2 regions of the Streptomyces sp. NBC_00057 genome follow, and region 2 is predicted to be linked to the other one. Evidence: riboswitches for the same ligand, from Rfam matches in the RefSeq annotation. Region 2 holds a riboswitch; the other holds the start of a gene.
The links. Region 2 has a riboswitch for glycine ahead of gcvT (glycine cleavage system aminomethyltransferase GcvT). Riboswitches for the same ligand answer to the same signal wherever they lie in the genome.
Positions count from the first base shown of each region.

Region 1: another riboswitch for glycine. It lies ahead of gcvP (aminomethyl-transferring glycine dehydrogenase); the one in region 2 lies ahead of gcvT (glycine cleavage system aminomethyltransferase GcvT).

Region 1 is NZ_CP108256.1:7,576,844-7,584,308, reverse strand. Features, by position in the region: gene OG953_RS35715 (DUF5999 family protein) at 8-214, shown strand; gene gcvP (aminomethyl-transferring glycine dehydrogenase) at 301-3,186, opposite strand; glycine riboswitch at 3,380-3,476, opposite strand; gene OG953_RS35705 (PRC-barrel domain-containing protein) at 3,590-3,958, shown strand; gene OG953_RS35700 (DNA polymerase IV) at 3,883-5,343, opposite strand; gene OG953_RS35695 (MerR family transcriptional regulator) at 5,401-6,018, opposite strand; gene OG953_RS35690 (bifunctional nuclease family protein) at 6,187-6,660, opposite strand; gene OG953_RS35685 (MerR family transcriptional regulator) at 6,714-7,445, opposite strand; gene OG953_RS35680 (FHA domain-containing protein) at 7,463-7,465, opposite strand, start outside.
Region 2 is NZ_CP108256.1:2,923,375-2,930,839, reverse strand. Features, by position in the region: gene glyA (serine hydroxymethyltransferase) at 1-1,007, opposite strand, end outside; gene gcvH (glycine cleavage system protein GcvH) at 1,027-1,404, opposite strand; gene gcvT (glycine cleavage system aminomethyltransferase GcvT) at 1,496-2,611, opposite strand; glycine riboswitch at 2,752-2,849, opposite strand; gene OG953_RS13500 (AAA family ATPase) at 3,008-3,685, shown strand; gene OG953_RS13495 (enhanced serine sensitivity protein SseB) at 3,767-4,537, shown strand; gene OG953_RS13490 (enhanced serine sensitivity protein SseB C-terminal domain-containing protein) at 4,706-5,488, shown strand; gene OG953_RS13485 (ABC transporter permease) at 5,938-6,942, shown strand; gene OG953_RS13480 (ABC transporter substrate-binding protein) at 7,038-7,465, shown strand, end outside.

The sequences.
Region 1 (7,465 bases), 4.7 Mb from region 2:
CCCATCCATGTGCCAGCACCAGCCACCATGCCCGACCGCCGACTCAGCCGACCGGGAAGCCGCCCGCCTGACGGCACACCATCCGGAACAGGGCTGGAGCCTGCTGTGCAACGGCGTCCTGCTCTTCGAGGACACCGGTGAGCTGCTCCCGGACGGGCAGATCATCGCCCCGCACCGGCCCCTGGAGACCGGCCGGGTGATGAAGGCCGCCTGACGCGGCAGGTACGAACTGGGGCCGGCCCGGAGAACTCTCCGCACCGGCCCCGACGCATGTCCGCGTCACGCCCTACCGCTCATGGCTCAGTTGTCGTACTCGTCCAGCGGCGGGCAGGAGCAGACGAGGTTGCGGTCACCGAAGGCACCGTCGATCCGGCGCACCGGCGGCCAGTACTTGTCTGCGGCCGAGACTCCGGCCGGGAAGACCGCTACCTCACGGCTGTAGCCGTGGTCCCACTCCCCGCCCACCATCGCCGCGGTGTGCGGAGCGTTGCTCAGCGGGTTGTCGTCCGCGCTCCACTCGCCGGAGGCCACCTTCTCGACCTCGCCACGAATGGCGATCATCGTGTCGCAGAATCGGTCGAGCTCCGCGAGGTTCTCGCTCTCGGTCGGCTCGATCATCAGCGTCCCGGCGACCGGGAACGACATGGTCGGCGAGTGGAAGCCGTAGTCGATCAGACGCTTGGCAATGTCGTCGACGCTGACGCCGGTGGCCTTGGAGATCGGCCGCAGGTCCACGATGCACTCGTGCGCGACGAGCCCCGCCGGGCCGTTGTACAGGATCGGGTAGTGCGGTTCGAGACGCTTGGCGATGTAGTTGGCGGCGAGTACGGCAACCTGCGTCGCACGCTTCAGGCCCTCCCCGCCCATCAGGCGTACGTACGCCCAGGAGATGGGGAGAATACCGGCCGAGCCCCACGGAGCGGCCGAGATCGGTCCGACACCGGTCTCGGGGCCCGCCACAGGCTGCAGCGGGTGGTTCGGCAGGTACGGCGCGAGGTGCGCGCGGACACCGACCGGGCCGACGCCGGGACCGCCGCCGCCGTGCGGGATGCAGAAGGTCTTGTGCAGGTTCAGGTGCGAGACGTCGCCACCGAACCGTCCCGGCTTGGCGAGGCCGACCAGCGCGTTGAGGTTGGCACCGTCGACGTAGACCTGACCGCCGGCGTCGTGCACCTCGGCGCAGATGTCGGCGACGTGCTCCTCGAACACACCGTGCGTCGACGGGTACGTGATCATGAGCACGGCGAGCTCGTCGCGGTGCTTCTCGATCTTGGCGCGGAGGTCCTCGATGTCGACCTCGCCGTCGTCGGCGGTCTTCACCACGACGACCTTCATGCCGGCCATCACGGCGCTGGCGGCGTTGGTGCCGTGCGCGGAGGACGGGATGAGGCAGATGGTCCGCTGGTTGTCGCCGTTGGCCCGGTGGTACGCACGCACGGCCAGGAGGCCGGCGAACTCGCCCTGCGATCCGGCGTTCGGCTGGATCGAGACCGCGTCGTACCCGGTGACCTCGGCGAGGCGCTCTTCAAGCTCACGGATGAGGGTGAGGAAGCCCTGCGCCTGCTCGGCCGGCGCGAAGGGGTGCAGTGCGCCGAACTCGGGCCAGGTGATCGACTCCATCTCGGTGGTCGCGTTCAGCTTCATGGTGCAGGAGCCGAGCGGGATCATTCCGCGGTCCAGTGCGTAGTCCCGGTCGGCGAGCTTGCGCAGGTAGCGCAGCATCGCGGTCTCGGAACGGTGCTGATGGAAGACCGGGTGGGTGAGGATCTCGTCGGTGCGCAGCAAGCCCTCGGGCAGCGCGTCGGCAGCCGCGGCGTCCAGTGCCTCGATGTCCCCGTCGGCGCCGAAGGCGGCCCAGACAGCGGCGATCTGCGTACGCGTGGTGGTCTCGTCGCACGCGAGGGAGACCAGGTCTGCGTCTACGAGCCGCAGATTGACACCGCGCTCGCGGGCGTCGGCCACGACATCGGCGGCCTTCCCCGGGACACGCACGGTGAGGGTGTCGAAGTAGGCGCCGGTCACGACATCGATGCCGGAGGCACGCAGGCCCTCGGCCAGGATCGTCGCGTAGCGGTGGGTGCGCTGAGCGATCGTCCGCAGCCCGTCCGGGCCGTGGTAGACGGCGTACATCCCGGCCATGACGGCAAGCAACACCTGAGCGGTACAGATGTTGCTGGTGGCCTTCTCGCGGCGGATGTGCTGCTCGCGGGTCTGCAGGGCCAGCCGGTATGCCTTGTTGCCGTCCGCGTCGACGGAAACGCCGACGAGGCGGCCCGGCAGGCTGCGGGCGAACTTCTCGCGTACGGCCATGAAGCCTGCGTGCGGTCCACCGAAGCCCATCGGTACACCGAAGCGCTGCGTGGTGCCGACCGCGATGTCCGCGCCCAGGTCGCCCGGTGAGGTGAGCAGGGTCAGGGCCAGCAGATCGGCGGCGACCGTGACGATCGCACCGAGCTCGTGGGCCTGCTCGATGACGGGCTTGATGTTCCGTACCGCCCCGGAGGCGCCCGGGTACTGCACCAGGACACCGAAGACGCCGCGCTCGGCGACCTCCGCCGGGATGCCGTCGGAGAGGTCAGCGACGACGACCTCGACGCCGGCCGGCTCGGCGCGGGTCTCGATGACGGCAATCGTCTGCGGCAGGGTGTCGGCGTCGACCAGGAAGACGCCGTTCTTGACCTTGCCGACGCGCCGCGCCAGCGCCATCGCCTCGGCGGCCGCGGTGCCCTCGTCGAGCAGCGAGGCGCCGGAGGTGGGCAGCCCGGTCAGCTCGGCGACCATCGTCTGGAAGTTGAGGAGGGCCTCGAGTCGGCCCTGCGAGATCTCCGGCTGGTACGGCGTGTAGGCCGTGTACCAGGCGGGGTTCTCCATGACGTTGCGGAGGATCACCGGCGGGGTGAAGGTGCCGTAGTAGCCGAGCCCGATCATCGGGGCGAGGACCTGGTTGCGGTCGGCGAGGGAGCGCAGCTCGGCCAGGACCTCGGCCTCGGTGCGGGCCGTCGGCAGCTGCAGCGCCTCCGTGCTCTTGATGACATCGGGCACCGCGGCCGCGGTCAGGTCGTCGAGCGAGCCGTAACCGACCTGGGCGAGCATCTTCGCCTGCGCCTCGGCATCGGGTCCGATGTGGCGCTGTTCGAAGGGGATGCCCTGCTCCAGCTGGGAAAGCGGAGTGCGACGGGGGGTCATGGTGGAGGCCTCCTGGTCTGTCACGACCTGCGAGGGGCACCACGGCGTGGGTGCCCGAACGGCCTCCCCCTCTGTCATCTCAACCTGAGAGCTTCACCGGCGCGCCCTGCGGCGTACCGGCTTTCACCGTCGGTGAGGAAGGGAACCGTACCGGCACTGGCCGCACGAAACCCGCCCTGCTTTCCAGAGTGACCTCGTCCGTGCGGTACGGGGGCCTGAGAGATTCCGGGGAGGATTTGCTCCTTCGGCGCCTTCGGATTCGCTCCGGAGGACTCTCCCGCACGGGGTCAGCAGCCATCACCAGCCTACCAGCGGGGTTCGCGGCGGAATTCTCGAGTGGCCAACCCCCCGGATCTGCACTTCTGTAGTGCTTGTGGAGTAGCCGCGACCAGTGGGAGGGACCGTGCAGACCGACATCGATCCGCGCCGCCTGATCGGCCGCAAAGCGTTCGACCGGAAGGGCACCAAGATCGGAACCGTGGACGAGGTGTACCTCGACGACGCGACCGGTGTGCCCGAGTGGGCGGCCGTACGTACCGGACTGTTCAGCCGGGACGCCTTCGTTCCGCTGGAACCCAGCGAATTCGTGGAGGATTCGCTCCGCGTCCCCTTCGACCGTGCGCTGATCAAGGACGCGCCTGACTTCGGCGTAGGCCGCCATCTCTCACCGGAACAGGAACTCCAGCTCTACCGGCACTACGGTCTGGACTCCCCGCCCGAGGAGACCGGCCCGGACAAGGATTTCGGCAGACTGGCCGGCCAGGACGAGTAGTCCACCGGGTTCCGCACCAGCGGCAGCGGATCGGCCGGCTGCAGTTCCGGATCGTCGATGCGGAACGTACGCACCCGGCCGGGCGCGGATCCGGGTTCCTCGAACCGCACCGTCACCCGGCCGACACCGCTGCCCTGCACCCAGCCATGGCCGTAGGTGTCATGACGTACGTCGTGTCCGGCGGGCCAGCGCCGTGCGGCGAGCTGCTCGGCGGTCTCCTGGACCTCCTCCCGCGCACCGTCCACCAGCTTGTTCCCATCGCCCCCCGGCGCTGTCTCCTCCTCGGTGGCTTCCCCGGTTGCGGCCTGCTCACCGGCGGCCTGGGCGAAGAGGTCTTCCTGCGTGTAGTCGGCAAGCCCCGTGACGCCCACCCCCAGGAGCCGTACCCCTCCGGTGGTGTCCACGGCCTCCAGGAGCCGTGCGGCGGCCTCCCGGACCACTGCCGGGTCGTCCGTGGGCCCACGCAGCGTCTCGGACCTTGTGAGCGTGGAGAAGTCGTACCGCCGTACCTTCAGCACCACCGTCCGCCCGGAGCGCCCCGCGCCGCGCAGTCGCTGGACGCATCGGTCGGCCAGCCGTTCCACCTCCGTCCTGACCCGCACCCGGTCGTGCAGATCCGCGTCGAAGGTGTCCTCGACCGACACCGATTTCGCGTCCCGCTCCGCGACCACGGGCCGGTCGTCGTACCCGAACGCCATACGGTGCAGCGAGCCGCCGTGCGCCTTCCCCAGCAGGCGTACGAGCTCCGCCTCACCCGCCTCGACCAGGTCATTGACCGTCGTCATCCCGGCGCGGCGCAGATGGTCCGCCGTCGCAGGCCCGACGCCGGGGAGGATCCGTACCGACATGGGCGCGAGCAGTTCCCGCTCCGTCCCCGGCTCTATGAGCAGCAGCCCGTTCGGTTTCGCCTCCTCCGAAGCGATCTTGGCCAGCATCTTGGAACCGGCGAGCCCGACCGAGCCGGTGAGCCCTGTGACCGCCTTGATGGCCGCACGCAGCTGCTCACCGATCTCCAGCGCGGAAGCGGTGTCATCGGCCGTGCCACCCGCTTCGAGGTCCACAAAAGCCTCGTCCAGGCTGAGCGGCTCGACCAGCGGGGAGAGCCGCCCCAGCAGCTCCATCACCTGGTCACTGACCGTCCGGTAGAGCAGGAAGCGGGGCACCAGATAGGCCGCGTTGGGAGCCAGCCGCCGCGCCTGCGCCGTGGGCATCGCCGAGTGCACCCCGAAGCGCCGTGCCTCGTACGACGCGGTGGCGACGACTCCGCGCGGTCCCAGTCCGCCCACCACGACCGGTTTGCCGCGCAGGCTGGGCTTCGCCGCCTGCTCGGCAGAGGCGTAGAAGGCATCCATGTCCAGATGCAGGATGGTGGGCGCGGCTCTCACATCAATCGATGCTGCCCTACGGCACTGACAATCGCCGCACCCGATTCCCCAGCCAAATCAGCCGGCGCGGTTGCGTCGGCGCGCGAGCTCATCGGTGGGGTTGTTCCCGACCAGCGTCTCGCCGGTGTCCACCCGCTCACCGTGCAGCTGTGACAGGGCGGCGTCGACGTCCTGCCACACCACACCCACGGCGATACCGAAGACCCCCTGGCCGCCCTGGAGCAGATCGACGACCTCGTCGGGCGAGGAGCACTCGTAGACCGTCGCCCCGTCGCTCATCAGCGTCATCCGCTCAAGATCCTGGAAGCCGCGGGCCCGCAGGTGCTGAACCGTGGTGCGGATGTTCTGCAAGGCGACGCCCGTGTCCAGGAAACGCTTCACGATCTTCAGCAGGACAACGTCCCGGAAGCTGTAGAGCCGCTGTGTGCCCGAGCCGTATGCCGGACGCACGCTCGGCTCGACCAGCCCCGTGCGCGCCCAGTAGTCGAGCTGCCGATAGGTGATCCCCGCGGCCGCGCAAGCTGTCGGCCCGCGATAGCCGATGTCGTTGGCCGATGCCACGCCGCCCCCCGCCACCGCCGCCGGTTCAACCGGTTGCCTGATGGTGTGGCCGGCTTTACTCCCCTGCTGCGGATACGGCCCACCCACTGCCGTACCGTCGCCGCTGCTTCTCACGCCGACCTCCGTCCTTGACCTGCCATCTCGAAGGTAGGCAGTCACTCGGGGTGCGTCAACGATCGCCACACTCGGCACGCCGAGTGATAATCACCCTGAGAGTGGTTTCCCGTGTCTTGCAAGCGGGAAGGGCTTGTCGGATGCGCTGACTGCGACCCCGTAGAACGGTTACTGACTGTTGGTACCGAAGTCCTCCGGTGAGATCTGGTCGAGGAACTCGCGGAACTTCTCCACCTCGTCCTCCTGCTCGTCCGGGATGGCGATGCCGGCATCGTCGAGCACCCCGTCACTGCCGTAGATGGGCGTTCCGGTGCGCAGTGCGAGCGCTATGGCGTCGGACGGCCGCGCACTCACCTCGACCCCGCTGGCGAAGACCAACTCCGCGTAGAAGACCCCTTCCCGCAGGTCCGTGATACGGACCTCGGTGAGCTCTTGGCCGACGGCCTCGAGCACATCCTTGAAGAGATCATGGGTCAGCGGCCTGGCCGGAGCCATGCCCTGCTGGGCGAAGGCGATCGCGGTCGCCTCACCAGGACCGATCCAAATGGGGAGGTACCGATCGCCTCCCACTTCACGCAGGAGCACGATCGGTTGGTTGGAGGGCATTTCCACCCGGACACCCACAACGTCGAGCTCGTTCACACAGCAACCCTAGGACGTGCTCGGCAGGTTTGGGTAGTCGGGCACCGACATGATCAGTGGAGCCGGACCCGCAGAGCGGTCTGCACAAGCGCCGAATGAAGCCGTACGGACAGCTCTGCGAGCTCCCTCGCGGTGGCCTCCGCATGCGCTCTGGTCTGCGGATTCCGGTGCCGGCGCAGGGGCGCGACCACTTGCTCGATGAGTCCCGCCTCACGGTCCGCGGCCGCCCGAATGGCACGCAGGTGACGCGGTTCCAGACCGAATCGACCCAAGTCCGCCACAAGCTTGGCCACCGTGACCATTTCCGCGTCGTAACCGCCCTCGGCGGTCGGAGCGACCAGGCCGTACGACTCCCACTCATCCAGGTCACTCTCGGTGACCTCGGCGGCCGCCAGCAGCTCGGCACGGCCGATACAGGCCGCGGTCGCCCGTCCGGAGCCGACGTCGGTCAGATCCCGCGGGTCGCCCCCGGACGGCAGGGTGGACTGTTCGCCACGGGCGAGGGCATCCAGATGCTCTCGGATGACCTTCAGCGGGAGGTAGTGGTCCCGCTGCATACGTAGCACCTGAGCGAGCCGCTCCACGTCGGCCCCACGGAACTTGCGATAGCCGGAGGGGGTCCGTTGCGGCTCGATGAGACCTTCGGCCTCCAGGAAACGAATCTTGGAGATCGTGACTTCGGGAAACTCGTCCCGCAGTTGCAGGAGCACCGTGCCGATGCTCATCGGGCGGTCGTCGGCAGTGGCGGTGCCGTGACCGGCACCGCCCGTCGGTGTTCTCAGCATGGACCTTCCCTGACGGGTCA
Region 2 (7,465 bases):
TCGGCCTGCTGGCCGTCCAGCTCGGAGTTGCGCAGGTCGACGAGGACCAGGTGGACGTCGGTACCGCCGGACAGCACGGAGACGCCGACCTCGGTGACGTCCGGCTGGACCAGGCGCTCGGCGAGGATGCGGGCGCCGTCCAGGGTGCGCTGCTGGCGCTCCTTGAACTCCTCGGTCGCCGCGACCTTGAACGAGACCGCCTTGGCCGCGATCACGTGCTCCAGCGGACCACCCTGCTGGCCCGGGAAGACCGCGGAGTTGATCTTCTTGGCGAGCTCCTGCGTCGACAGGATGACGCCACCGCGCGGACCGCCGAGGGTCTTGTGCGTGGTGGTCGTGACGACATGGGCGTGCGGCACCGGGTTGGGGTGCAGACCCGCGGCAACCAGGCCGGCGAAGTGCGCCATGTCGACCATCAGGTACGCGCCGACCTCGTCCGCGATGCGGCGGAAGGCGGCGAAGTCCAGCTGACGGGGGTACGCGGACCAGCCGGCGACGATCAGCTTCGGCTTGGACTCCTTGGCCAGACGCTCGACCTCGGCCATGTCCACGACGCCGGTCTCGTCGACGTGGTACGGGACCACGTTGTAGAGCTTGCCGGAGAAGTTGATCTTCATGCCGTGGGTCAGGTGGCCGCCGTGGGCCAGGCTCAGGCCCATGATCGTGTCGCCCGGCTTCAGCAGCGCGAACATCGCGGCGGCGTTGGCCTGCGCACCGGAGTGCGGCTGGACGTTCGCGGCCTCGGCGCCGAACAGCGCCTTGATGCGATCGATGGCGATCTGCTCGACGACGTCGACGTGCTCGCAGCCGCCGTAGTAGCGGCGGCCGGGGTAGCCCTCGGCGTACTTGTTGGTGAGGACGGAGCCCTGGGCCTCCATGACCGCGACCGGAGCGAAGTTCTCCGAGGCGATCATCTCGAGGGTGGACTGCTGACGGTGGAGCTCGGCGTCGACAGCGGCGGCGACGTCCGGGTCCAGCTCGTGGAGGGAGGAGTTGAGAAGCGACATCAGGTGGTCCCTTTGGGTCTCAGTTGCCGGAGAACTCGGTGTACTCGTCGGCGGAGAGCAGGTCCTTCGGCTCCTCCGCCATACGTACCTTGAACAGCCAGCCGCCCTCGAAGGGAGCGGAGTTCACCAGCGACGGGTCGTCCACGACGTCCTGGTTCGCGGCGGTGACCTCACCGGTCACCGGCGAGTACAGGTCGCTCACCGACTTGGTCGACTCCAGCTCACCGCAGGTCTCGCCCGCGGTCACCGTGTCACCGACCTCGGGGAGCTGGGCGTAGACGACATCGCCGAGCGCGTTGGCGGCGAACTCGGTGATACCGATCGTGGCCACACCGTCCTCGACGGCCGACAGCCACTCGTGCTCCTTGCTGTAACGCAGCTGCTGGGGGTTGCTCATGACCTGAATTCTCCTGTACGCGGGGGAGTGCTGATGAACGGTGGTCTTACGGTGTGAGACGCGACTGCGTCACTTCCGATGTGCGCGGACGTCACTTCTGGCGCTTGTAGAAGGGCAGCGCCACGACCTCGTACGGCTCGTGGCTGCCCCGGATGTCCACTCCGACGCCCGCGGCACCGGGCGTGGCGTGCGCGGCGTCCACGTACGCGATGGCGATCGGCTTGCCCAGGGTGGGCGACGGGGCACCCGAGGTGACCTCGCCGACGACCTCGCCCCCGGCGACCACGGAAAAACCGGCGCGCGGCACCCGGCGGCCCTCGGCGATCAGCCCGACCAGCTTGCGGGGCGGAGCGGTCTCGGCGCGCTCGGCGGCGGCCTGGAGGGCCTTGCGGCCGACGAAGTCGCCCTCCTTCTCGAACTTCACGACCCGGCCCAGGCCGGCGTCGAAGGGGGTCAGCTCGGTGGTCAGCTCGTGCCCGTAGAGCGGCATGCCGGCCTCCAGGCGCAGCGTGTCGCGGCAGGAGAGCCCGCACGGGATCAGGCCGTGGGACGCGCCCGCCTCGGTGAGGGCCTTCCACAGGTGCTCGGCGTGCTCGGGGGCGACGAACAGCTCGAAGCCGTCCTCGCCGGTGTAGCCGGTACGGGCGATCAGGGCGGGGACACCGGCGACCGTGCCGGGCAGACCGGCGTAGTACTTCAGACCGTCCAGGTCGGCATCGGTGACGGAGGCCAGGATGGCGGGGGACTCGGGGCCCTGGACGGCGAGCAGCGCGTACGCGTCGCGGTCGTCGCGCACCTCGGCGTCGAAGCCGTCGGCCCGCGCGGTCAGCGCGTCCAGCACGATCTGGGCGTTCCCGGCGTTGGCGACGACCATGTATTCGGTGTCACCCAAGCGGTAGACGATGAGGTCGTCCAGGATCCCGCCGTCCTCGGCACAGATCATCGTGTAGCGGGCGCGGCCCACGGCGACGGTGCCGATGTTGCCGACCAGCGCGAAGTTCAGGAAGGCCGCGGCCGCGGGGCCGGTGACGGTGATCTCGCCCATGTGCGACAGGTCGAAGAGACCGGCCCTGGTGCGCACCGCGTTGTGCTCGTCGCGCTCGCTGGCGTACCGCAGGGGCATGTCCCAGCCCGCGAAGTCGGTCATGGTCGCGCCCAGCGAACGGTGCAGGGCATCGAGGGCGGTGAGGCGGGGGGCGGTGCTCATGGATATGGCTCCCAGGGCATGACGACGAGGACAATCCCTCCCCATCTGTCATCGGAACCTGAGAGGTTCGCCGAGAGCCCCTGAAGGGTTCGGCTTGCACCTTGGGTGGAGCCGCAGAGCGGCCCGCTTTTCAGATCTGCCTCATCCACGCGGTACGGGGCCTGAGAGATTCAAGGGAGGAACTTGCTCCTTCGGCGCCCGGCACATGCAGTGACCGGAACTCTCCCGCGCGGATTCAAGCGGCCTTTATGCAGTTGGCCGGGTCATCATCGCACGCATCGCGCCGGAGTGGGCCCCCGGTCCCGCATGGGAATTCAGCGGCGTGGACGGTTGTGCCGCATTACCTTTTCTTTACACTTCATGGGCATACGTGGGGTGACCCGACAGGGGAGGGCGATGACGTTGCAGCGGTACGCGACGACCGCGGGGGTCGCGCAAGGCGCGATGCCCGCACAGCCAGGGGCTCCGGCCACGGAGACACTCGGCACGCACGCGCCCGTCGTGCGGGATCTGCGGGAGCGGGCCGGGCGCAGCCCGCACAGCCTGCACTTCGCGGCGGGCGACGTGGTGGTGGTCTCCGGGCTGCCCGGCAGCGGCAAATCGACGCTCATCCGGCGGGCGGTCACAACGGTCCGTGCCATCGACTCCCAGGACACCCGGGACCGCTGGGCGGAGCTGATGCCCCGTTTACTCCCGTACGCCCTCTACCGCCCCCTCGTCCGTGTCGCCCACTACTGGGGACTGTGGCGGGCGCTGCGCTCCGGCGAGTCCGTCGTCGTCCACGACTGCGGAACCCAGACGTGGGTACGCGGCTGGCTGGCCCGTGACGCGCGGCGCCGGGGCCGCGTCCTCCACCTCGTCCTGCTCGACGTCACACCGCAGACGGCGAGGGAGGGCCAGCGGGAGCGCGGGCGCGGGGTCTCCGGATATGCGTTCGCCCGGCATCGCAGGGCGGTGGGGAGGCTGCTGCGGAACACCGAGACCGGTCTGCTGCCGCCCGGGTGCGTTTCGGCGGTGCTGCTGGACCGGGAAGCGGCGGGGAAGCTGGGCCGGATCGCGTTCGCGGACGCATAGGGCCTGGGGGGTGAGGGGCCAAAGGGCCTGGCGGCCGGACGTTAATCTTCTGCCGGAAGGCTCGGGCAAGAAGGGGAAGCAGTGGACATTCCGGCACAGGTCCAGTCCCATCCGCAGAGCGGATGGCCGGCCAATGAGCTCGAAGAAGTTCTGATGGCCTCGGTGGGCAGCCCGGAGGCGGGCGGGCGGCTCGTCGAGGTACTCGGGCGCAGCCACGTCTGGGTGCCCCTGCCGGGCGGCGGCGGACCCGACTCCCCCGACCTGGACCTGCCCACGCTGGAGATCGAGGGCGCCGCGTACGTTCCCGTGTTCAGCTCCGAACAGCAGTTCCTCGCCTGCGTCGGCACCGCCATGTCCTTCACCGTCGCGCCCGCCCGCGAGTTCGCCCGTGGCCTGCCCCCGCAGCTCGGCATCGCGGTGAACCCGGGCGGCGCCGTCGGGATGCCGCTGCCGCCGCCCGCCGTGGCCGAGCTCTGCCGTGCCGGACGCACCCCGCTGGACGGGCCGGCCAGCGGAGGCAGGGTCCGGCTGTACGAGCCGGCCTGGCAGGAGGAGCCCGTCGACTTCCTCGCCGCGGCGGCCGGCGAATTCGAGGAGAGCGGTGTCGTGCTCACCGCACGCCGGGCGCTGGCCAGCATCGAGGGCGGCGAGCCCGTCCTCTTCATCGGCGTCGAGTTCTCCACCTGGGAGGGCGCCGGGCGCAATGCCCCGATGGACGCCCTCGGCCGTGCGCTCGGCCGGGTCGAGGTGCCCTGGCCGGTCAATCTGGTCCTGCTCGACGTGGCGCAGGACCCGGTCGGCGACTGGATGCGGGAGAAGGTCCGGCCGTTCTACCGGCGCGCGGGCCAGTAGCGCCCGCGGACGCCTTCGGAGCGGATCACCTCGTCGACCCAAGGCGTCAAGTCGGTGTCAGGACCGGCGCATAAGCTGGTTTGATGGCTGGTGCCTCGGCACCATGCCGCACCCGTGTGCCCCGGGAGCGGCGGGCCGACACAGTGGATCGAAGAGGGGCGGGACCAGGTGAGTGCGTCAGGCACCGCGGCGGCCGGGCAGGTCGAGCACATGCTGCGCCAAGTGACGCCCGGGCGCTACGACGCGTACGAGGCACTGCTGCAGGCCCTCTCGAACGGCCGGATCTGGATGCTCCTCTGGCACGGCCAGGCGGGCTCGCCCGACGCCCAGTACGGAAACATGGAGATCGACGGCCTCGGCTACGCGCCCTGTGTGACGTCCGCCCAGGAGCTCTCGGCCAGCGGCTGGAACCGGGCCCATGAACTGGTCGGCGGCCGCGACATCGCCCGCGCCCTCTTCCCCGACCGCTGGGGCATCTGGCTCAACCCGCACGCCCCGGGTGGCGGCGTAGGCATCCCCTGGCTGGATCTGCGCCGGATCGCCACCGGCCTCGACCGGATGCCCGCGGGCCCGCTCCGGCTCACCGAACCGGCCATCGAGATCCCGCAGTTCTACGCCCTGCTCTCACAGAACGCCCATCACACCCCCGCGATCCGCTCGCTGCGCCGCGCCTGGGTCCAGCCCGCGCTCGGCGTCCCGTATCTCGCCATCGGTCTCGACCTCTACGACACGAGCCAGACCTCGGTCGACGCGGTGCGCGCGATGATGCAGCAGTCGATCGGCGCGGTCCCGGAGGGGCTGCCCGTCTCCACCGTCGCGATGTCCGACGAGTACGACCCGGTCGCGATGTGGCTGCGTGCCAACTCCCGTCCGTTCTACGACCGCGAGGCCCACGCACCGGCGGACCCGGTGGCGGGCTACGGCTATCCGCCGCCGCAGGGCGCGTACTGATCCTGCCGGCAGCGGAGTTGCACCTCCCCGGCAACCGAAATGTCGCTGTACGCACCCGACTTCCGGAATGCGGCCACCCGCTCCCGTCCGCGCCCGGGCGAACCGGCACGTCGCCCAAACCCTCGCTACGGGCCGGAACTTCCCCATGTCCGAGATTTCCGTGCTGGGGGTGTCTGATGGTGAAAGCGACGCGAATCTGCGCGCGTGCCCCCTTCCACCTCAACTGCCCTGTGTTCGAGGGGCGTTCACTTCCGTCCGGATAACGGAACACCCCTGACCGCATCACGGTTAGGCATCCATTCGCCTGACGGTATGGCTACCTCGCGCGACGGCAATGAAGACTCCCGCAGCAAGGGCGTCTTGCCGCCTCTGCGTACGACTGACTGATCGCGCCGCCACAGCGGCCAGTTCGGCCCGGCCACCGCCGGTTGAGAGGGGTCCTTGCCACGATGACGGCACCACTGCACGAGCCGACCAAGGAAGCGGACTCGATCGCGACCGACGGTCCCGCAGCCGACTCCGGCGTGAAGAAGGTCGAGGGACGGTCTCTCAAGCAGATCGCCTGGAGCCGTCTGAAGCAGGACAAGGTCGCGCTGACGGGCGGCATCACCGTGCTCGTCCTGGTCGTGGTGGCGGTCTTCGCGCCGCTCATCGTGAGCCTGTTCGGGCACCCGCCGAACGAATTCCACCAGGACATGCTCGACCCGCTGACCAATCTCCCCAAGGGCGACCTCGGCGGCGTGAGCGGCGACTACCTCTTCGGCGTCGAGCCCAACAAGGGGCGCGACATCTTCAGCCGGATCGTCTACGGCGCCCGGATCTCGCTGCTCGTGGCGTTCCTGGCGGCCCTGGTCGCCGTGGCGCTCGGCACGCTCTTCGGGATCATCGCCGGCTACTTCGGCGGCTGGGTGGACGCGGTGATCAGCCGGGTGATGGACGTGCTGCTGTCCTTCCCGCAGCTCCTCTTCATCATCTCCCTCGTCTCGGTCCTCCCCGACGACCTGCTCGGTCTCACCGGCAGCGGGGTGCGCATCGCCGTACTCATCGCCGTCATCGGCTTCTTCGGATGGCCGTACGTGGGACGCATCGTCCGCGGACAGACGCTTTCGCTGCGTGAACGCGAGTACGTGGAAGCCGCGCGCAGCCTCGGCGGCGGGCGGGCACACATCCTCTTCCGTGAGCTGCTGCCGAACCTGGTGGCGCCGATCACCGTCTACGCGACGCTCATGATCCCCACCAACATCCTCACCGAAGCGGCCCTCAGCTTCCTCGGCGCCGGTGTGCGGCCGCCCACGGCCTCCTGGGGCGGAATGCTGCGGGACGCCCTGGAGACGTACGAGCACGACCCGATGTTCATGGTCTTCCCCGGCGTGACGATCTTCATCACCGTACTGGCCTTCAACCTCTTCGGGGACGGGCTGCGCGACGCCCTGGATCCCAAGGGGACCCGATAGCCCACGACTTGCCCCTGCCGCACTGTCAGGTGGCTCTTCCCATGGTTCTCCGGCAAGCAACGGCCTGGGACCGCGATCTCGGAGGTTACGAGAAAATGTCCACAGTTACCTCGAAACGACGGCTCACCGCTGGTGCGGCCCTCGTGGTCGCGGCGCTGATGACCACCACCGCGTGCGGCGGCGGCGACGACGGCGACAGCGGCGGCGGCAAGGCGAAGGGCGCCGGCTTCAACGCGGCGTTCAACAAGGTCGCCAACGCGTCCACCAAGAAGGGTGGAACGCTGAAGATGGTCGGCAAGCAGGACCTCGACTCCGCCGACCCCCAGCGTGCCTACTACGGCATGGCCTGGGACTTCATGCGCTTCTACACCCGCCAGCTGGTCACGTACGACACCAAGCCGGGTGCCGCCTCCACCAAGCTGGTCGGCGACCTCGCCACCGGCCCCGGTGTGATCTCGGACGGCGGCAAGACGTACACGTACAAGCTGCGTCCCGGTATCACCTGGGAGGACGGCTCCAAGCT